One region of the Thalassospira sp. SM2505 genome, then DNA from elsewhere that is predicted to be linked to it. Evidence: riboswitches for the same ligand, from Rfam matches in the RefSeq annotation. Region 1 holds a riboswitch; each other region holds the start of a gene.

Region 1 (7,462 bases):
CTGGGTGCGTTCTTCTTCGCGCGTGATTTTTGCCGTGATCGCGGGTATCGCATCTGTATTGATGGTATCAGCCATCTGTCGCTTCCCTATATCAACCGTAACAAGCTTGGCGTTGATATGATCAAGATGATCTGGGATCCGGAGATGGAAAGCATGGACGAAGAGCATCGCGAAGCCATGCGGGCTGCGGTTGCTGAATCTGGTGATACGCGTGTGATTCTTTGCCGTTGCGATGATGAACGGGCCATCAAGTTTGGCCATTCAATCAATATCACCATGTTCCAGGGCCGCCATGTCGAGCACCTGATGAGCGAGCGGACAAAAAAATAGCGCCGGTTGCCTCCGGCGCTATCCTGTCGATAACATCACTTATCGCATCGCCTGGAAAAGCTTACGCCTCTTCCTTGCCATCAATGCCGGCTTTTTCAAAGGTTGCCATGCCGTTGTGGCATTCGGCTGCCGAACGCAGAAGCGGGATGGCAAGTGCGGCACCTGATCCCTCGCCAAGGCGCATGCCAAAATCAATCAGGGCCTTTTTACCAAGCTTGTCGAGCAAGCGGATATGCCCCGGCTCGGCTGAAACATGACCGACAAGGCAGTGATCGAGCGCATCAGCACGCACCGCAGCAAGAACAGCAGCCGCCGCACAGGAAACATAGCCATCAAGCAAAACCGGCACCCGTGAATAACGCGCAGCAATAATCGCACCAGCCATGGCGGCGATTTCACGACCGCCGACACAGCGCAACACATCAAGCCCGTCATGCATCTGGTTTTTATGCAGGATGATGGCATCGCCAACCACGCGGGTCTTGAGTGTGAGTGCGGCATCATCAATCCCGGTGCCCCGGCCTGTCCATTCGGCCGGGGTTCCGCCATAAAGCGCATGTGCAATTGCGGCGGCCGCGGTGGTATTGCCAATCCCCATTTCACCCGGAACAAACAGATCAAGGCCCTTTTCGATTGCGCTCATGCCAAAGGCCATGGCTTCTGCGCAGCCTTCATCATCCATCGCCGGTTCCTGGCTGAAATCATTGGTCGGGATTTCAAGGGCAACTTCCATCACCCGCAATTCCGCATCAACCGATTTGCAAATCTGGTTGATGGCCGCCCCGCCATTGATGAAGTTTTCGACCATCTGCTGGTTCACACTTGGCGGAAAGGCCGAAACTCCCTGCGCGACCACACCGTGGCTTCCGGCAAAGACCGTAACGCGTGGACGCGACATGCGCGGACGCGATGTTCCCTGCCAACCTGCAAGCCACAAGCTGAATTCTTCCAGTCGCCCAAGCGATCCGGCCGGCTTGGTCAGGGTCGGTTCGCGTTCGAGTACCGCTGCCTGTGCGTCGCTATCCACACCGGGCAATTCAGCCAGAAGGGTGCGGATCTCATCAAGGTTTTGGGGCGGGTGCTTGGCATTGAACATATTGGTCTCCGGCTGGCGGCATTTCGTCGAAAGCGTGTTCCGCTTGGCTTCTGAGATGGTAAGGACTAGGTTCAGAAACCAATCAAATGGTGCGTCTTGCTGTTCATCAGGTTTCTGGTTTCCCGGTGCGGGGCAGCTTCCATCAGATGGCAGGATGACAGGCGCCGGGGAAATCGGCCTCAAACTAGGCCCATGTGCAACAGAATGCCAGTTCGAATATCGGAATTTGACGGTGCCCGAAGATCATAACCAAAACGAAACAAATATGCAAAGCACAGATCAACCGGATGCGAAGTCAAAGGAATTTGGCCGCGAAACCATCGCAGATACGTCTGTTTTGACCGACTTCTGGCGGGCCATGGCTTTGCTGAGCCGGGTGCCGGTTTACCATATTGATGACTTTCGTCCTGTCATGATTGCACGATCGGTCTGGTGCTGGCCGCTTGTTGGTCTGGTGCTGGCCGGATTTGCTTTGCTTCCTGCCATGCTGGCCCATTACCTGACCGGAAATGCGGTCATATTTGCAATCTTTGCAGTTGCGTCCATGGTGCTATTGACCGGGGCCATGCATGAAGACGGTCTTGCCGATTGCGCAGACGGCTTTGGCGGTGGTGTCGATCAGGCCCGCAAACTGGAAATCATGCGCGACAGTACGGTTGGTACTTATGGCGTGGTTGCCTTGATACTTGGTCTGGTATTGCGTCTGACCCTGATTACGGCGGCTGCGGATATGGGCAAGGGGGCGGTTATTTTCCTGGTTGTCGCGGTAATTTCACGTGCCGCCATACCGGTTATGATGCGTATCCTGCCCCCGGCGCGCGATAATGGTCTGGGCAAGGGGGCGGGACGGCCCGACGGGCTGCCGATCCTGATTGGATTTGCGATTGCGGCTGCGATTGTTCTCGTCCTTTCCGGCATTGTTGCAACGCTTGCGGTTAGTTGCGGCGTTGCCCTTGCCATTTGTCTGGTCCGGCTGGTTGCCAAATGGCAGATTGGCGGGCAAACAGGCGACGTTTTGGGTGCAACGCAAATCTGTGCCGAGCTGTTTGCCGGTATCGGATTTATCGCAGCGATGACCATGGCATGATGGTAAGATGACAGCGTTTGCGATCCTTCATCACCAAAGCCCGATTGGTCTGAGGAATATATGATCAAAGCTGAAACAACGCGCTGGTGGCTGGTGCGACATGCCCCGGTCGAGAACCCGGAACGTCTGGTTTACGGCCGCAGCGACATGCCCGCTGATTTGTCTGATGAAAAGAAATTACGTGCAGTCGCCCGCCATTTACCGCGCGATGCGGTCTGGGTCACAAGTCATCTTTCCCGAACTCTTGATACCGCGCTCAAGCTTCAGGAAGTTATTGACGAAGACGTTGTGCCAACGCGCGAAAGCGGCTTTTCCGAACAGCATTTCGGCGCGTGGGAGCTGCAGCACTGGAATGATCTTCCCAAAGGTGAAACCACGCAGTTCTGGACCGATTTCGCCCGTCAGCAACCACCCAATGGCGAAAGCTTCGCCGATGTGGTCGACCGGGTTGGTCCGATTTTCAATCGTCTGAACCGATACTGGGCCGGGCGCGATATCGTTGCGGTCATTCATGGCGGAACGATCCGGGCGATCATGGCCAATGCCCTTGGCTTGTCGCTTGAGGCGGCCCTGTCATTTCATATTGATACGCTGAGCCTGACCAAGCTTGAATATATTGACGGGGTTGATCTGCCCGGCTGGCGGATCACCGGTGTTAATCAAACTTACTAAAACCGGAAACTGTGGTGTCACCATCTCGGCCCTGCAGATCCAGAAACGGCATCTATCCCGTTTGAGATGATGCCGTTTCTGGTTCTGGCCGGATCAATTTCCGGATGGTCGCGTTCAGGCCGATTGTAGTTCTGCTTTTGGGGAAAGATCGTCAAAAGCCTGTTCGGCCAGATATCGATCAAGTAGATCTGCCGAAATGTCATACTTTTCGCAGATCGCGGTCACGTCCTGAAGATAGGCCTCATAATAGGGCATCGGACGGCTGCGCGACTTGTTGCGCAAATTGGCAACATTCGGAAAATCTTCGGACAATGCCGTATTTTCAATCACCTGAATAACATTGTCGTCGATAATGGCTGCTGGCATGCCGCAATAGGTCTTGCCGCAGGCCGAGAGCATTTTGCTTGCGGTCGGAACCGAAATGCCCGGCTGGGCCAGCAATTCGTTCAGCTCTTCTTCGCCGAAATCGGAAATCGACATCAGGGTAATCAATGTCGGAAGGTCGCGGACAAGCAGTGACAATGCATTCACACGGATGCCTCGGGAATGGGACCAGATAATGGTTCCAATCACGCCCTTGGAGGCATCAAGCGCAAAGATGTTGCGAACATCACGCCGCGAAAGCGTGATCTCTGAATCCGTCGCATATTCGTGCAAAAAGGTCTGAAACGCGCGATTTTCAGAGTTCAAACGTTCAAGCAAGCCAAGCCACATATCCTTTCGGGACGATGTAACCCAGCTTGGCGTGTTCGGTTTTCGGATTTTCGATAGTTGTGCAGAAACTGCCATCTGATTATGAAAAATTCCAGTTAACCCCAAGATCCAGTTGCCACATTTTTTCTGTGGCACACCGGGTTATGATGGTTTTTGTCCCGGCGATCCCACTGGAAGGTGATTTTGTCTCACTCTAATTCCAGCGTGATAATATTATGTTCTCTTAAAGGAGGGCTCCCCTCAAGAAGACAATTCTTACAAATACTGACCTTTCGATTAGGGTGCTTCGCCAATTGGAGAATGCCCTTTGGGTTCAGAACCAAACCTGTTAGGTTCGGCGCACCGTTCGGTGATGGGAAATCGGTGCGATGCCGATGCTGCCCCCGCAACTGTATCGGGTTGGGTGATCCAGATGGACGCAAGGTCGTTCATCAGCCACCGGGAAACCGGGAAGGCGGATTGCTTTCATGCCCGCAGCCAGGAAACCAGCCGAAGGTGTCACCAATCAAAAACCGGTGGCGACGCAATCGGGCCTCGGTGGGAGGCCATGGCGAGGAACAGACAATGACCCAAAATGACCCGCTTGGCGGGACGCACCTGATCCTTGGTGGTGCACGATCGGGTAAAAGTCGGTTTGCCGAAAACATCATCAATCATGCCGGTGGCGGGATTTATGTCGCGACGGGTCGGGCATGGGATGATGAAATGGCCAACCGCATCGACCTTCACAAACAGTCGCGCGGCGATCTTTGGCAAACGATTGAGGAACCCCTTGATCTTTGTGGCACGCTTGCAACCTGCAACCGAACGGGCGCAAAGCCGGTTCTGGTTGATTGCCTGACCTTGTGGCTGACCAATCTGATGCTTGAAGATCGCGACATTGATGCGGAATTTGATCAGCTTTGCGAACTGATCCCGACATTGAAGATTCCGGTTTTGCTGGTATCAAACGAAGTCGGTTTCGGCATTGTTCCGGAAAATGCAATGGCACGGACCTTTCGTGACCATGCCGGACGGCTGCATCAACGCATCGCTGAACTGGTTGATCGGGTGACACTGGTGGTCGCAGGCATCCCGATGCAGGTCAAATAACAAGTTAATGTATTGATTTTTAAGGATTTATAAGATGGCGCAATTGGGAAAAATCCCGGCAACGGTTATCACCGGTTTTCTGGGTGCGGGCAAGACAACCATGATCCGCAACATGCTGGAAAATGCCAATGGCAAACGTATCGCCCTGATCATCAATGAATTTGGCGATCTTGGTGTTGATCGTGGTATCATCAATGGCTGCGGCATCGAAGGTTGTGCCGAGGATGATGTCGTTGAACTGGCAAACGGGTGCATTTGCTGCACGGTCGCAGATGATTTCCTGCCGACCATTCGCGGGCTGATTGATCGCGAAACACCGCCTGATCACATCGTGATTGAAACATCTGGTCTGGCTTTGCCGAAACCGCTGGTCAAGGCGTTTAACTGGCCGGAAGTCCGGTCGCGTGTGACCGTGGACGGGGTGGTTGCGGTTCTTGATGGCGCGGCCCTGCGCGACGGTCTGTTTGCCCATGACCATCATGCGGTTCAGGCACAGCGCGAGGCTGATGAAAATCTTGACCATGAAAGCCCGCTTGAAGAATTGTTCGAAGAACAGCTTCATTGCGCGGATATGGTGGTTTTGAACAAAACCGATCTTCTGACCGACGAAGAACGCGCCAAGGTCGAAGCCGACATTCGGGCAGAGCTGAAAAGACCATCGGTCAAGATTATCGCAACCGAACATTCCCGCGTTGAAAACGCCATTCTGCTGGGGCTTGGTGCCGCTGCCGAAGATGACCTTGATAGCCGCCCAAGCCATCACGACGATGGTCATGAGCATGATCACGATGACTTTGAAAGCTTTGTGGTGTCGCTTGATGCGGTCAATGATCCGGCGGCTCTGGAAAAGCGCCTGGTCGATGTTGTCCGCCAGTTTGATGTTCTGCGCATCAAGGGTTTCCTTGATATCCCCGGCAAGCCGATGCGCCATGTGGTTCAGGGTGTTGGCGAACGTTTCCAGCGTTACTTTGATCGCCCGTGGGCAGAAACGGAAAACCGCCGCTCCGAGCTGGTGGTGATCGGTCTGCATGGACTGGATCGCGCCGCCATCGAGACCGCGATCAAGGCGGCCTGAGGCCGTCTTTCCAAAGACAGATTAATCTGATCGATACCGGGTGTTTTGCATCCGGTATCGATGCCTTTGACGACGTAAAAGACGGAATTTCAAATGCATCTTTTGGCAGCTCAGCCCGGAATGGTTACCGATGGCAGCGAGGCGGTGGACCTTGGTCAGGAACCGGGGGATGTCGTGATCCTGTCTGCTGCCGAGTCCGAGCTTGCCTGTCTTGCCGGGGCGCAGGCGCGGTTGATCGATGCCTTTGGTGATGACGTTCCATCCTTGCGTCTGGCCAGCCTTTTGCAGCTTGGCCACAATATGTCGGTCGATCTGTATGTCGATGATGTATTAAGCGATGCCAAATTCATCATTGTGCGCATTCTGGGCGGGCGCGGTTACTGGGAATATGGCGTCGAGCAACTGGTTGCCATGGCGCGCACCAGGGACATTCCATTGGTTCTGCTGCCGGGTGATGATCAACCCGATGCCGAACTGCTTTCGCTTTCGACGCTCAGAGGCAGTGAATATCAGCATATCTGGCGCTATCTGATTGAAGGTGGCCCGCAAAATTCCGAGAATTTACTTCGCCTTATATATGAAAAGTTAAATGTAAATGTGAGCTGGAACTGGTCCCCAGCCGCCCCTTTGGTCAAGGCGGGTGGCTATTGGCCGGGAAAATCCCACGCAAATCTTGATGAAATCCGGTCAAACTGGGTTAAAGATCAACCGGTTACACCGGTAATCTTCTATCGATCCCTGGTGCAGGCCGGGAATCTCGACGTAATTGACGCACTGGTTGAAGAACTTTGTGTCAACCATCTCAATCCATTACCAATTTTTGTCGCCAGCCTTAAGGACCCGGTGGCAAGTGCGCTGGTTAGTGACTGGTTATCGGAAACATGCGCCGATTTGATCCTCAATACCACCGGGTTTGCGCTTTCCGTTCCGGGATCGGAACGACTTGACGGGCCGTTTGATACAGTCGATGCCCCGGTCTTTCAGGTGGTGCTGTCGGGTGGCAGCGAAGAAGCCTGGCGCGATGGCGTGAACGGCTTGGCCGCACGGGATATTGCGATGAATGTCGCCCTGCCCGAAGTTGACGGCCGTATTCTGGCACGTGCCATTTCGTTCAAGGGATCGGCGGGCAAGGACGACCTGACGCAGATCGATCTGGTCAAATATATCCCGGTACGTGATCGCGTGGCCTTCACGGCCAAACTTGCCGCCAACTGGATCAGGCTGCGTACCACTGATGCCCCGCACCGCAAGATCGCCATGGTCATGGCGAACTATCCCAACAAGGATGCCCGTCTGGGAAATGGTGTCGGGCTTGATACCCCGGCTGGCATGATTGAAACCCTGTGTGCCATGCAGGCAGAGGGGTATGAGCTTACCGATGTGCCCGATAATGGCG
Region 2 (7,462 bases), 580 kb from region 1:
TCCAGTTATGTCCGGCGAAGAATTCCAGATAAAGTCCGGTGCCAAGCAGGAGGGCAAAAAGATATGTCAGAACCTGCATCCGCGAGTTCGCGCGGATCAGGCTCATTACACCTGCACGTGCAGGAACGTACTGGACAGTTGAAAGCGGGAAAGTTGTGTTTTTTGTCGTCATGGCTGTTCTTGCTGGTCGTCAAGCCGGGCGGACTTCAATGTCCGCCGGCTTGATTGATGCGGGACAAATTAGCCGCGGATATTGACTTTGTTCTGGGCTGCGGCCTGCAGGATCATTGCGACAATCCGGTCGGCAATATCCTGGGCCTCGTTGCCCAGTGCATCGGCTTCTTCAATGCCGAATTTTTCACCGGACTTTTCGCGGGCATAGGTATCCTCAACCAGCGAAAGAAGTTCTTCGAAGCCTGATTTGATCCGGCTATCAAGGTCGGGATTATCAGCGGAAACAACTGGCGAGATGGCGTTGAAATACATTTTTTTGCACCCGCCCATGATCCCCTGAACATCGGCAAGGCGGCTTTGCGCGACAAAGGCACCGACTTCTCCGGTGATGAACTGGGATTCCTTCCACTCACCGAAATAGTCGCCAACTGTTGGTGTCATTGTCACAACCGAGGTAAAGGCATCGTCACGGTTCGGCTTCCAGACCGACATGTCGCTATGCAATTTTTTGGCCCAGTGCGTCAGGGCCTGTGCCGCACCAAGTCCGAGATTGGCATCAAAAAGCATTTCTCCCGGTGCTTGTTTGCCATCGTCATTGAGGTCTGCGACCAGCTTGATATGGCTTTCCTCCATGCCCCAGAACAGGGGTTCCGTGATGCCGTGGAAAAGGTTTCCCGGCCGGGAAAGCACGGTTCCGTCAGGGAGTGTCAGATCGTATTGGGCGATATCCTCGTTTTCGGTTCCGGGATTGCCAGCATCAAGGATCAGGTCATATTTTGCGGTTTCAGGGATCCCGGCAACGATACCTTCAATGGTTTCATACTGGTTGGATGCTTCTAGCCAGAGTGTTCGGATATTTTGTATCTGACCGGCCAGAACAGGGCCTTTGGCCTGCCAGGCAGCAGCATAGTTTCCATCATGTGATGCGATGATATCGGCATAGGCAGACACTGCATTTTCAAGCAAGCCTGCCTGCGAGATCAGTCGTTCATTATGATCAAGTGTAAACTGTTTGACATTCTCAAGGCCCCTGATTTCCGCATCATCAGTTGCAAAGGCATTGCCCGAGATTGCAAGACACGATGCCAGTGCGGCGGTCAGAAGAACGGGTTTCTTGAACATATTCCTACCTTTCAGATCAAAAAATGGCGGTTGCGGTAAAACAGACGGGGTTGCGAATACGGCCCGCCTGTTTCGCCGAATAATCGGTGCGGGAATATTTGTGATAACAATTATCATTTGCGAAAAGAGGCGAACTTGATGCTGGTCAAGTCAAACTGGTCGGGCTTTTATCGCGCCAAGCGATTTGACGATGATCAAGTTCACGGGCTGGTGCTGGTGTCTTAATCCATCGGTTACCCGCATTGAGCGAAAGGTCACGGGGGTTGGATCAAGGTCCGTGGCCGTGGCCTTTTGCCTTTGGGGAATAGTGAGTTTTGCTAACGGAATGCGGTGAAAATCCGCAGCGGTCCCGCCGCTGTAACCGGTATGCTGCAAACAATGCCAGAGCGGCAGTCACTGAATGAGCAATCCATTCGGGAAGGCAGTTTGGAGCGTTCCGACCGGGAGCCAGAAGACGAGTAAAACACGTTTCAACAAGATTGTGTGCCGATGGAAAAGGTCGTGGCAGAACTGCCGCAATCTTGCCTTTCCAGGAGAAGGTTGAATGTTGGAAACCCGTGCAAAGCACGAAAAGACAAATATTTCAGAGGGCATCCAGTCGCTTGATGATATCCGGGCGTTGCTCGGGTCATTGCCGATGGCCGATGAAGGGCCGGTGATCAAGGCACGGCAAAGGGACCTTGAACTGACAAAGCCGCGCGGCAGCCTGGGCAGACTTGAGGAAATTGTTTTCTGGTTGTGCCGGTGGCAACAAAGTGACGTTCCGCAAATGGATTACCCGCAAGTTTGTGTCTTTGCAGGAAACCATGGAATTGTGCAGCATGATGTTTCTGCTTTTCCACCGTCCGTCACGGCATTGATGGTTGATAACTTTGCAAAGGGCGGGGCCGCGATCAATCAGTTCAGTACGGAACTTGGGGCCGAGGTGACAGTGCGAGCCCTTGATCTGGACCGTCCGACCCGTGATTTCACCGTTGAAGCAGCGATGAGCGAAGATGAATGCGTTGATGCTTTTCGTATCGGCATGGAGGCAGTGAACCCGGATGCCTCGTTCCTGTGCCCGGGGGAAATGGGGATCGGGAATACAACATCTGCTGCGGCAATTTGCCATATCATGTGGGATGGTACGCCGGGCGACTGGGTAGGATCGGGAACAGGTATCAACCGCGATCAGTACAAGCGGAAGATCAATATCGTGAAGCAGGCAAAAGCCTGCCACGATATGTCGGTGAAAGATGGTCTGGACGTTTTGCGCTGTGTCGGAGGCCGGGAAATCGTTGCGATGGCCGGGGCGATTATCGCCGCCCGGCTGCTAAGCATTCCGGTTATGCTTGACGGGTTTATATGCAGTGCGGCAGCGGCCACACTGCATGAAACATCTTCCAAAAGCCTGATGCATTGCATGGTCGGGCATGGATCAGCGGAGCCGGGGCACAGGTTATTGCTGGACCGGATCAGAAAGCGTCCGTTGCTTGATCTTGACCTTCGTCTGGGCGAGGGCACCGGAGCCGTGCTTGCCGGGTTGATTGTCCGGGCTGCGGCACAGTGTCACAATAATATGGCAAGCTTCGGAGACATCGGGATTACTCGCGATACGCCATGTGAGAAGCAGGCTTAAAGGTATCAGGCCGACATCCTCTGGTCCGAAATATCGCCGGAGGATGTTGGCCTGAAAATATGTAAAGACGTTACGCCGCGTCCGTTAAAGATGTGCTTGACCGGGCTGCTTGGGCCGCCCGGTCCTTTCGGATCATGTTGCGCAAGCGCTGCATGACATCAAGGTTGTTATGTTCCATGGCTTGCAAGGACTGAAGGGCAAGATCAAGTTGCCCCTGACGATAAAAGCTCACGGCTTTGCGGGCATTGTCGTGGACTTGGCGATGCGGGATTTCAAGCGCCTTGAAATCAACCATATCGGCAAAAAGACCGTGGCCACTGCCATCGTAATACCACTGCCCCAATCGGCAGTCGGTTTCCGGCGGAAAGTCTGCTTCGGTTGCATCCGATAGCCCCATGAAAACCCGATAGACGGCAAGCTTGAGTTCAAGTTCTTCAAGGTTGGCTAGTTCTATTTCACTAAGAATGGCAGCCATCGACATTGCGGACTGTCCTTCGGTCGAAATATCAAGGATATGCTGGGTTCTTGTCAGAAGTGTATTGGCATCTGATTCCAGATCAGAAGCAGAGCCCGCATTGGTTTTCATGTCACGATCGGCACTATCGGCTTGTGACTGGATCTTACGAACCAGCTTGCCGATTTCCAAAGTTGCTTCGGTTGCGCGATTGGCCAATCCACGGACTTCGGTCGCGACAATCGCAAAGCCCTTTCCGGCTTCTCCGGCACGTGCGGCTTCGATGCTTGCATTGAATGCCAGGAGTTTGGTTTGACGCGACACATCATCAACCATCGAAAGAATAGAGCCGATTTGTCCGGCATTGTCATTTAGCGTGCTGATTTGTGCAGAGGCCGCACGGATGTGCTTGCTGATTTCTGTGATGTGCGATGACATGTTTTTCAGGCCGGTTTGGCTTTCACCGGATTGATGTCGGGCATCTTGATTGGCGCGACTGGTTTCAACCAGCAAGGCGGACAGGTCGGAAAAAGACTCGCGCACGGTAATCAGGGAGTCTCCAAAGGCAGCCAGATTTCCAAAAATGGATCGGGTGATCTTCTGTTCCTGCTCAAGCTCGGCGACACGCGCACGGAGAGCTTCCATTTCGTTTTCGCGGGAAAGGGAGGCCATATTGTTCTGGGTGGAAAGTGATTCGAACATAGCTGGTTTCCTTCGGTACATGTTCCGACATCTTTAAACATGTAAACAAAATACATGTTTAAAGATGTAATGTGAATACATGTTAAGGCATGGCAGCCTGTTTAAATTTGCAGGAACGCACTTATACGACGGGAAGCCGTGTTCCGCTTGAGGTGATCAGTGTCTCACACTGACGGCGAGGATTGAGAAAACAACGAGGATAATTGGGCTTGCGGCTTTAAAAGGTCCGCCAGACTGTAATTGTCGAGAGTCCGATAGAAGGCATTGCTTGCTTCCATCAAGGCATGTCGCAGGAAACAGGCACTTTCGATCCGGCATTCACCGTGATGTGCGGGGTCAAAGCAGGCGACAAGCGCCATGTCCTGTTCTGTATCCCGAACAATCTTGCCAATGCCAATTTCCGAAGGGACGCGACCGAGTCTCATGCCGCCGCCCTTGCCCCGAACGGTTTCAATCACCCCTGTGCGGGCCTGATGGTGAACGATCTTCATCAGATGATTGCGCGAAATTTCATAGGCATTGGCGATTTCATCAATCGTGACCAGACGATCCTGATGCAAGCCAAGATAGATCAGTACCCGCAGGGTGTAGTCGGTGAAGTGGGTCAGGCGCATGGCGAGCTCGATCCGTGTTCAGACGCAGATTTAAACATGTATATTCTACACTTCTTTTCTCGGCCAGCCAGCCCAATGCTGCGAAATTCAACGCGATAAAATGGTGTCCCCGTCGTGCAAGGTACGATCACAAAGGACTGGCGATCAAACCGTTCGACACCCTGTTTGGTCACATTCACCTGAAACCGGCAATTCTGCTCCGTTAGCTGTTCCCGCACATGCCCCCGCCAAATGGCGGGAATTTTTCGTTTGACGGCAATCAAGGAGCGAAATGCAGGCTTGGCAAATGATGCGAGAATGCCGTTTTGGGGACAGAGCGGCTTGGAACTGTCAATCGGAGTGAGGATTCGTTCAAATGTCGGAACGTCTGACAAAATCTGCCGCCCGAAACATCTTTTACGGCGGAACGATCTTCTTCCTGGTCATCTTTCTTGGACTGACCTTGCATAGCCACAACTATATCGTCAACGAGTCCAGCAATTCGGATCAGCTGACAGAATCTGTTGTAGCGGGCAAGCATATCTGGGAACGCAATTCCTGCATCAACTGCCACACCCTTCTGGGGGAAGGTGCCTATTATGCACCCGAACTTGGCAATGTCTGGGTGCGGTATGGCGGTAAGGATGATCCGGAAGGAGCGCGTGACATGCTCAAATCATGGATGCAGGCTCAGCCGTCAGGTATCGAGGGCCGTCGCCAGATGCCGCAATTCAACCTTTCAGATCAGGAACTGGAACAGCTTGTCGATTTCCTGAAATGGACCAGTGAAATCGATACGCAGAACTGGCCGCCTAACGAGGCGGGTTGACCGGTGCTGATGGAAACGAGGCTACAATGAAATATCAATCTCAAAAGGTTGCGCTATATTACATATATGGCGCACTGGCATTGTTCGCAGCCCAGATTCTGTTCGGTGTTGTTGCGGGCACTGTTTATGTTTTCCCCAATTTTCTGTCCGAATTGCTGCCGTTTAACGTCATCCGCATGATTCACACCAATGCGCTGATTGTGTGGCTGTTGATGGGGTATTTCGGCGCGGCATATTATTTGCTGCCCGAAGAATGCGAGACAGAGATTCACAGCCCCAAACTGGCGATTATCCAGTTCTGGCTGTTCATGATTGCAGCGGCCGCCGCTGTTGTCGGATATATCTTCGGCATCCACGAAGGCCGCGAGTTTCTTGAACAGCCGCTGCCGATCAAGGTCGGTATTGTCGTTGTGGCACTGATGTTCCTTTACAACACAACGATGACCTTGCTCAAAGGACGTAAAACAGCGGTTTCAAACGTCCTGATGATCGCATTGTGGTTTGTCGCATTGCTGTTCCTGTTTGCCTTCTACAACCCGTCCAACCTGGCCGTCGACAAGATGTACTGGTGGTATGTGGTGCATCTGTGGGTCGAAGGTGTCTGGGAACTGATCATGGCGTCAATCCTGGCCTTCCTGATGATCAAGATGACCGGTATCGACCGCGAAGTTGTTGAAAAATGGCTTTACGTCATGGTGTCTTTGACGCTGTTTACCGGCATCCTCGGGACCGGCCACCACTATTACTGGATCGGAACGCCGGGTTACTGGCAATGGATCGGTAATGTGTTTTCAACACTTGAGGTCGTGCCGTTCTTTGCCATGGTGATATTCTGTTTCTACATGGTGTGGAAAGGTGGCCGTGACCATCCGAACAAGGCTGCCCTGTTGTGGTCGCTTGGTTGTTCCGTGATGGCGTTTTTCGGGGCTGGCGTCTGGGGCTTCATGCATACCCTGTCGTCCATCAACTATTACACCCACGGTACACAGGTAACGGCAGCTCACGGGCATCTGGCCTTCTACGGGGCCTATGTGATGCTCAACCTTGCGATCTTTACCTATGCACTGCCGTATCTTCGCGGGCGTGAACCCTTTAACCAGCAGCTCAATATGTGGGGCTTCTGGATCACGACAAGCGGTATGGCATTCATGACCTTTACCCTGACTTTTGCCGGTGTTGTGCAAACTCATCTGCAACGCGTTCTGGGCATGAACTACATGGACGTTCAGGATCAGGTTGCCCTGTTTTATTGGATGCGTCTTGGGGCGGGTGTCGCGGTTCTGATTGGTGTTGTGCTGATCGTCTGGTCTTTGGTGGTGGTGCCCCGCGCATCTCGTGCCGCAACACGGATCAGCCAGCCGGCCGAATGACGGTAATCAAGTCAGAAAGACCTGGTTCGTGTTCTTTTAATTGGTGACACGCTGCTGGTAACGGCCGACCGGTTCTCGATGTCGGCCGTTACCTTTTTTGCCTTATCCAGTGCAGGAGCATTACGATGTCTACCGCTCTTAAACAGTCAACTCCCGAGGTTCCTGTTCCGTTTTACCAGCCGACCGGCAATGAAGAGCAGCTTTTTGAAGTTGCATGGCAACGCCATCTTCCTCTTCTGCTGAAGGGCCCGACAGGATGCGGAAAAACCCGATTTGTATCGCATATGGCCGCCAAGCTTGGCATGCCGCTTTATACCGTTTCCTGTCATGATGATTTGACCGCTGCCGACCTTACAGGCCGCTATCTGATCAAGGGGGGCGAAACTGTATGGGTGGATGGTCCCCTGACGCGTGCCGTGCGCAATGGCGGGATCTGCTATCTTGATGAGGTGGTCGAAGCGCGAAAAGATGTGACGGTCGTGCTCCACCCGCTAACCGATGATCGTCGTTTGCTGCCGCTTGATCGCACAGGTGAATTGCTTGAAGCGCCGGACAATTTCATGCTGGTTGTTTCCTATAACCCGGGATACCAGAATCTTC
Region 3 (7,462 bases), 860 kb from region 1:
TTGATGCGCTGTTGCTCGATATGCGTGAATGGGATCCTGTGACGGTTGATAATTTTGAACGGATGGCAACCGGGCCCAAGGGTGAAAAGGGTAAGGTGACTGATACAGTCATAGCGCTTGAACGTCGCGCCTGACGGCATATTAAATACAACCGGCACCGCAAGACGGTGCCGGTTGGTGGGGCGGGCAGTTATGCCGGATCAAAAGGCCGAAGCCGTCGGGCGCACAATGACTTCGTTGACGTCAACATCTGCGGGTTGATCCAGCGCATAAAGAACCGCGCGGGCAATGGCGTCAGGTGTCAGCGCGATCTGGCGGAACTGGGTCAGCAATTCCTTGCTGGTCGGGTCGCTGATATCGTGGCCAAGTTCGGTTTCAACCACGCCGGGCGAAATGGTGGTGACGCGGACATTGTCACTTTCCTGACGCAGGCCTTCGGATATCGCCCAGACGGCATATTTGGTCGCGCAATAGACGACGCCGCTTGGCACAACAACATGGGCGCCGATTGAGGCGGTATTGATGACATGGCCGCTGCCTTGCGTCTTGAAAATCGGAAGGACGGCGGCAATGCCGTTCAGAACGCCCCGGATATTGACGTTAATCATGTTGTCCCATTCGTCGGTTTTGAGTTCCGACATCGGGGCAAGCGGCATGACACCGGCATTGTTAAAGATCGCATCCACACGACCAAACAGGTTATGCGCATTATACACCAGTGCTTCGACGCTATCGACACTGGTGACATCAACAGATCTGGCCATCGCGGTTCCGCCAGCAGCTTCGATTTCCGTGACAATCTGATCAAGGCGTTCGGTGCGACGTGCACCAAGAACAACTTTGGCCCCGCGTGATGCCAGAAGTCGGGCGGTGGCTTCCCCGATGCCGCTGCTGGCACCCGTGATGATGACGGTCTTGTTTTCGAGATAATTGATCGGGTTCGTCATGACATGCTCCTTGTGTTTGTGTCATGGCGCTTACTGTGTCGATCAATGACCGATTGATGAATACACAGAACTCGAATTGGATTGCCTAATCCTCCAAATGCAGAAAAGCGAGCTTTGTTCGGGTTATCCGACGTGTATATTACATCCTTGGAAATTGAAGGAACCTGGTCATGGATAGCTATCAACGGCTTTGTAATCTGATTGACAAATACTGCGAGTCAGATGGTTCTGTGCGAACCGCGATCGAGCCGGTCTGGATGTTTCGATCCACGGGGCCGACCCTTAAGGTGCCGACCATCTACAGGCCGTGTTTATGTCTGATTGCTTCGGGGGCCAAGGAGGTCACGTTGGGGCAGGAAGTCTATCGCTATGAACCCGGACAACTTCTGGCAGCATCGGTGGATTTACCGCTTGTCGGGCATGTCACGCTGGCCAGTGACCATCAACCCTATCGCAGTCTTTCGCTTGATCTTGATGCTCAGATACTCAGCGAACTTGTCACCAACATGGATCTTAAAATCGGGACAGAGGGTGAAAGTGCGCGCGGACTGTTTGTGGAACAAACGACCGAAAGTCTGATTGATGCCGTGCTTCGGGTGGTCGAGCTGCTCGAACGTCCAGATGATGTTGCGGTGATGTTGCCGCTTCTGATGCGCGAGGTGCATTACCGCCTGTTGCGCACCGGAAAGGGGGCCCTGATCGCGGGGCTTGCGATTGGTGGCAGCAACATGCAGCGGATATCTGCCGTCCTTCGACGGATGAAGGATAATTTCGACAAGCCGCTCAGGATTGAGGAACTGGCCGATTTCGCCAATATGAGCCCGTCATCCTTCCACCATCATTTCAAGCAGGTCACCGCGATGAGCCCGCTGCAATATCAAAAGCGGCTCCGCCTGACGACAGCACGTCAGATCATGCTGGCAGAAATGAAGGATGCGGCAAGTGCCGCCTATGAGGTCGGCTATGAAAGCGCATCACAATTCAGTCGCGAATATGCCCGGATGTTCGGGGCGCCTCCGATGCGTGATGTCATGGCGATCCTTGGCCAAAACGGGGATGCCCGAACCGGTGAAACTGTCACCTATTGATCGGGCATCCATCCGGGTTGCTAGAACACGGGATGATTGACCTCATCAGCCCTGATGCTGGTTGCCGACGGCGGGCAGGTGCTGATACATCCAGGTTTCACTGAGCGGAGCATCACCGCGTTTGAGATACATGCGCAGATCAACCGGATCGGTGCCAGCGGCCTTAAGGTCAAAGGCTGCGCGCCAGATGCGGGTATCCATGATCGGTTCGATCTTGGTGCGGGTGATTTCACCGCGTGATGTCGACACCACGATTTCCGGGAACTCGCCATAGGCAAGGGTTCCAAGAATATCGCCCTCGAACTCGACGGAAAACTTGATTTCGTCTTTTGGGCGATTGGTGCCCGGTTCACCGCCACGACCCATACGGGTTGCCGTTGCACGCGCCAGTTCCGCAACCGGGAACGGGTTATGCGCCTGCCAGTGCAGGCGGTATTTGAACGCATAGGAATTACCTGCCCTGGCCGGGCCATTGGGCACCCAGAACGCCGCGATGTTATCGTGAATCTCGTCATCCGTCGGAATTTCGATCAGCTGCACGGCACCATCATTCCAGTCACCTTTGGGTTCGACCCACAGGCTGGGGCGACGGTGATAGCGCACGCCATCGAGATAGTTCTTCACATCGCGGTCACGCTGCATCAGGCCAAAGCCGCGCGGATTATGATCGGCAAAGGCCGATGCGCGGATCGTTTCGGGATTGTTGAGCTGTCGCCAGATGCGTTCACCACTTCCTGTCCACAGTTCAAGACCATCGCTGTCATGGACTTCCGGGCGCCAGTCAAAGCGGAATGATTTGTTCTGTTCGGAATACCAGAACATGCTGGTCAGCGGGGCAATGCCAAGGCGTTCGATATCGCGGCGAACAAACAGATGCTTTTCCACATCCATGGTCACGCCCTGACCGCGATAGAGCAGGAATTTATACGCACCCGTGATGCTTGGCCCATCCAGAAGGGCATAGATCGTCACCGGGTCTTCGGCATTTTTTGCAGGTTCGATAAAGAACTGCCGGAAGTCCGGAAACTCTTCGGGCACCGAAGTTGCCGTATTCACGGCAATCCCGCGCGCAGACAGGCCATATTGTCCTTCATCACCGATTGCCCGGAAATAGGATGCGCCAAGGAATGCTGCCCAGTCCTGGGTTTTCCAGTCATCACGCGACTGGTTTTCATGCAGGCGGAAACCGGCAAAGCCGCTGTTTGGCGGTAACTGGCGGGCAATGCTGTCTTCGGGCATGTCAAAGTAATCGGGCTTATAGATAACTTCGCGTGCTACACCGTTTTCCAAAAGATACATATGGACCGGTTTGGCGAAATACATGCCCAGATGGAAAAAGGTCACCGGATAGGTGCCCGACCCGTCAGAAAACGGCGAATGATCGCGTTTGTAGTGAAGCTTGCCATGGGTGTCATAGTCAATCCGCCCGACAATTTCCGGGTTCGGGGCCACGGGGGGCTCATATGCGGCCTGCGCCATGGATTTGGCGCGCGCAATCAGATCGGCAAACTCGAACGGTTGGGGATTGCCAAGATCAAGCCCCGGAACTTCTGCCAATGCCGTTTGATAGATCGACAGCCCCGGCAGGATCAGCCCGGCTGCCGCGATGGATTTCAAAAAGCGTCTGCGTTCCACAGAAGTCGTCATTTGTATCATGTTCCAATGGTTTCACGTGTCGGGCAAGGATACCGGACAGTGTGGAGGTAATCGGGATGAAACATGGCAAATTCAAGGTCGTGTCGACTGCTTTTTATGCATGGACCCTTGCATAAATGCCACTGGTGATTGGCCAATTTCCTTGACCGGCATTTTGGTTTAATCTAACCGTCAGATGTCGGTATCCGGATATCGGATAAAGGGAATTCGACGTGACCTGTCAAACAGGTCATTAACCGAAGCTGCCCCCGCAACTGTAGGCGGTGAGTGTTTTTCTGACCAATGCCACTGGGAACCAACCCGGGAAGGCCAGGAAAAGCATGATGACCCGCGAGCCAGGAGACCTGCCGACATGAATGCGACGGACCGGGCGGGGTGCCCCGGAGAATGTCGGCTTATGTCCCGGTCTTCGGGAGCTCGCCAAGGTTTGACCTGAGCTCTGACCCCGACATCTTCCGCCATTTCCCGACACTTTTGCCAGTCCCTTGACAGTAGAAACGTGATCGTTATGTTATAACATAACATTTGTGGTGTGCTGTGTTTGGAGCAGGGAAACCTGATCCTGGCCAGTGCATCGGTGAAAGGAAGTCGAAGTGATCAATCACTATAAACGTGCGCTGGCGGTCGGGGTGTTTGCCGCTGGTTCTATGGCATCTGCCGCAAGTGTATCTGCAACCGAATATCCGCTTCAGATCCGCAATTGCGGGACCGTACTTCAGTTTGATTCTGCGCCGGACCGCGTCGTGTCCCTTGGGCAAAGCACAACAGAAATCCTTTATTCACTGGGACTTGCCGACAAGGTCAAAGGGACCGGTGTCTGGTTTGGCCCGGTTATGGATGAATTCAAGGATGTGAACGCAACCGTTCCGCGTCTGGCCGATAATGATCCGGGATTTGAAACCGTGGTTGCGCAAAAGCCGCAACTGGTTGCCACCCAGTATCAATGGCATGTCGGTCCCAAGGGGATTGTCGGAACCACCGAGCAGTTCAACGAACTTTCCATCCCGGTTTATACCGCACCGGCCGATTGCGTCGGCAAGGACAATACGGGTGGCGGCGACGGTGTCCGCCATGACGATTTTACCATGAACCTGATTTATCAGGAGATCACCGATCTTGCGCAGATCTTTGATGTCGAGGATCGCGGCGAAGCCCTGATAGCGAAACTACAGGCCCGAGAAGCCCGGTCGCTGGAACAGGTGAAGGAAAGCGGACATGATAATGTATCTGCCGTTTTCTGGTTTTCGAGTGCCGAGATCAAAAGCGATCCCTATGTGGCTGGTAAAAATGGCGCAGCGGGTTATATCGCAGGCAAACTTGGTGTGACCAACATCATCGATAGTCCGGAAGAATGGCCGACCGTTGGATGGGAAACCATTGCACGTGCCAATCCCGATATCATCGTGATCGGCAAGATGGGGCGTCGCCGTTTCCCGGCAGATGACTGGCAGGTCAAAATGGACTTCCTGAAAACCGACCCTGTCACAAGCCAGATGAAGGCGGTGAAAAACGGCAATATCGTTGTGATGGATGCCCAGTCGATGGATCCGACAATCCGCCTGATCGAGGGGATTGAAACACTGGCCGAGGCCGTCGAACGACTAAGTGCTTTGAACTGATCGCATAAGGCAAAGGCGTTCGATATGCCCGGAGAATTCAATGTTTGAAAAAACGCCAGTTCATCCGCCTGCACAAAGACGGGCGGGACGGGCATATCTTGTGCGAACCGGTGCGGTTTTTTTCGCACTGGTCTTGCTGATTGGTGTGATTGCGATTGCCGCCGCCAAGGGGGAAACGGAAATCCCCCTTGGCACGGTTCTTCACACCATTGCCAATCACATCTGGAATGCCGGTTTCGACGTTGATCCGATTGATGGGGGGATCATCTGGAATTACCGCATATCAAGGGCGCTTGTGGCCGCCGCTTGTGGTGCATCGCTGGCGTTGTCTGGTGCGGTTTTGCAGGCGCTGTTGCGCAACAGTCTGGCCGATCCCTATTTGCTGGGTATTTCGGCAGGTGCATCGACCGGTGCGGTCAGTGTTGCGATCCTTGGTTTTGGTGCGGGGATGGTATCCCTGTCCCTTGGGGCCTTTGTCGGTGCACTGGTGGCATTCGGATTTGTTGCGCTTTTGGCTATTCCGGCGGGACGGAGTGCCGGGGCAATTATTCTGGCCGGTGTTGCCGGATCCCAACTTTTTAACGCGCTGACATCATTCATCGTCACCAAGGCCGCGACCGCAGACGAGGCACGCGGCATCATGTTCTGGTTGCTCGGGAATCTAAGCGGGGTGCGTTGGCCCGATGTTTATCTTGCGCTTCCGGTCGCGGTGATCGGATTGCTGGTGTGTCTTTGGTATGCGCGTGCGCTTGATGCTTTTACCTTTGGTGTCGAGTCAGCTGCATCGCTTGGTGTGCCGGTGCGCCGGGTTTACGTGGTCCTGATTGCCGTTGCGGCATCCATGACCGCCGTGATGGTCAGTATCGTCGGTTCCATCGGGTTTGTTGGCTTGGTCATCCCGCATGCTGCGCGCTTTTTTGTCGGAACGCGCCACGGGCTGTTGTTGCCGGTATCCGCCCTGATCGGGGCAATGTTCCTGGTGGCGGCTGATATCGTGTCGCGCATCATTCTTGATGGTCAGGTATTGCCAATCGGGGTGATCACAGCCCTGATCGGGGCACCGGCCTTTGCGCTTATCCTTTGTCATGGAAGGGTTCTGCGATGACCCTTGAATTGCGCAATGTCGGCTGGAATGCCGGGTTCAAGAAAATCATCAGTGATGTGTCACTCAGCGTGGAGCGGGGTGAATTTCTGGGGCTGATCGGGCCGAACGGGTCGGGCAAAACCAGCCTGATGACGGTTCTTGCCGGTATTCGTGCGCCGTCAACAGGGCAGGCGTTGCTTGTTGGTCAGGCCATGAAAAAGATCGGGCGTCGCAATCTGGCGCAACAGATCGGTTTTGTTGAACAGCAGGCCGATACGATTGACCGCATCACGGTACGCGAAGCGGTTTCGCTTGGCAGAACGCCATATCTGAGTTTGCTCTCACCATGGTCTGAACGTGATGATGAAATCGTTGCGGATGCGCTTGGCAGTGTCGAAATGTCCCAGATGGCAGATCGTATGTGGCAGACCCTGTCGGGCGGGGAAAAGCAGCGGGTGCATATCGCACGTACCCTGGCCCAGCAGCCTGACTTTTTGTTGCTTGATGAACCAACCAACCATCTCGACATCCATCATCAGTTGGGATTGCTTGAACTGGTGCGCGCGCTTCCGGTGACGGTGGTGGCCGCCCTGCATGATCTGAACCATGCCGCGATGTTCTGTGACCGCATAGCGATGATGGATCGTGGCAAACTGATTGCGGTCGGAACACCGGAACAGATTTTAACAGCGCAAAATCTGCGCGATGTTTTCGGGGTTGCCGCCGATATCGAAATTGATGATCAGGGCCGCTGTCATATCCGCTATCACGTCGGAACATCGGGCCATGCGGGCATAAAAAAAGACCGGGTTGCGTAACCCGGTCTTTTGGAAATCCGATCTGGAACGGCTTATGCCTGTTCGCGGGCAACTGCGCGCCAGCCGATATCACGGCGGCAGAAACCACCTTCCCAATCAATTGCATCAACGGCCTCATAGGCGCGTTGCTGGGTCTCGGTAACGGTCGTGCCGCGTGCGGTTACGCCAAGAACGCGACCACCGGTCGCAACCAGCTTGTCGCCATCCATTTTGGTGCCAGCATGCAGAACCTTGACCTTGTCCATGGCAT

What was found. A riboswitch is a leader RNA that binds a small molecule or an ion and turns the genes downstream of it on or off. The one in region 1 is predicted to bind cobalamin.
Positions count from the first base shown of each region.
Region 2: another riboswitch for cobalamin. It lies ahead of cobT (nicotinate-nucleotide--dimethylbenzimidazole phosphoribosyltransferase); the one in region 1 lies ahead of cobU (bifunctional adenosylcobinamide kinase/adenosylcobinamide-phosphate guanylyltransferase).
Region 3: another riboswitch for cobalamin. It lies ahead of ACTU44_RS19035 (ABC transporter substrate-binding protein); the one in region 1 lies ahead of cobU (bifunctional adenosylcobinamide kinase/adenosylcobinamide-phosphate guanylyltransferase).

Region 1 is NZ_CM142731.1:262,585-270,046, reverse strand. It holds gene ACTU44_RS01195 (EAL domain-containing protein) at 1-330, shown strand, start outside; gene cobT (nicotinate-nucleotide--dimethylbenzimidazole phosphoribosyltransferase) at 392-1,426, opposite strand; gene cobS (adenosylcobinamide-GDP ribazoletransferase) at 1,692-2,513, shown strand; gene ACTU44_RS01180 (histidine phosphatase family protein) at 2,574-3,185, shown strand; gene ACTU44_RS01175 (hypothetical protein) at 3,300-3,974, opposite strand; cobalamin riboswitch at 4,218-4,407, shown strand; gene cobU (bifunctional adenosylcobinamide kinase/adenosylcobinamide-phosphate guanylyltransferase) at 4,464-4,991, shown strand; gene cobW (cobalamin biosynthesis protein CobW) at 5,026-6,066, shown strand; gene cobN (cobaltochelatase subunit CobN) at 6,160-7,462, shown strand, end outside.
Region 2 is NZ_CM142731.1:4,333,035-4,340,496, reverse strand. It holds gene ACTU44_RS20295 (hypothetical protein) at 1-172, opposite strand, end outside; gene ACTU44_RS20290 (imelysin family protein) at 241-1,296, opposite strand; cobalamin riboswitch at 1,619-1,752, shown strand; gene cobT (nicotinate-nucleotide--dimethylbenzimidazole phosphoribosyltransferase) at 1,841-2,914, shown strand; gene ACTU44_RS20280 (methyl-accepting chemotaxis protein) at 2,985-4,070, opposite strand; gene ACTU44_RS20275 (RrF2 family transcriptional regulator) at 4,235-4,684, opposite strand; gene ACTU44_RS20270 (c-type cytochrome) at 5,040-5,492, shown strand; gene ACTU44_RS20265 (cbb3-type cytochrome c oxidase subunit I) at 5,519-6,862, shown strand; gene ACTU44_RS20260 (CbbQ/NirQ/NorQ/GpvN family protein) at 6,988-7,462, shown strand, end outside.
Region 3 is NZ_CM142731.1:4,052,017-4,059,478, reverse strand. It holds gene ACTU44_RS19055 (class I SAM-dependent methyltransferase) at 1-134, shown strand, start outside; gene ACTU44_RS19050 (SDR family oxidoreductase) at 201-947, opposite strand; gene ACTU44_RS19045 (AraC family transcriptional regulator) at 1,118-2,035, shown strand; gene ACTU44_RS19040 (OpgD/OpgG family glucan biosynthesis protein) at 2,081-3,682, opposite strand; cobalamin riboswitch at 3,854-4,057, shown strand; gene ACTU44_RS19035 (ABC transporter substrate-binding protein) at 4,285-5,310, shown strand; gene ACTU44_RS19030 (FecCD family ABC transporter permease) at 5,351-6,415, shown strand; gene ACTU44_RS19025 (ABC transporter ATP-binding protein) at 6,412-7,212, shown strand; gene purD (phosphoribosylamine--glycine ligase) at 7,245-7,462, opposite strand, start outside.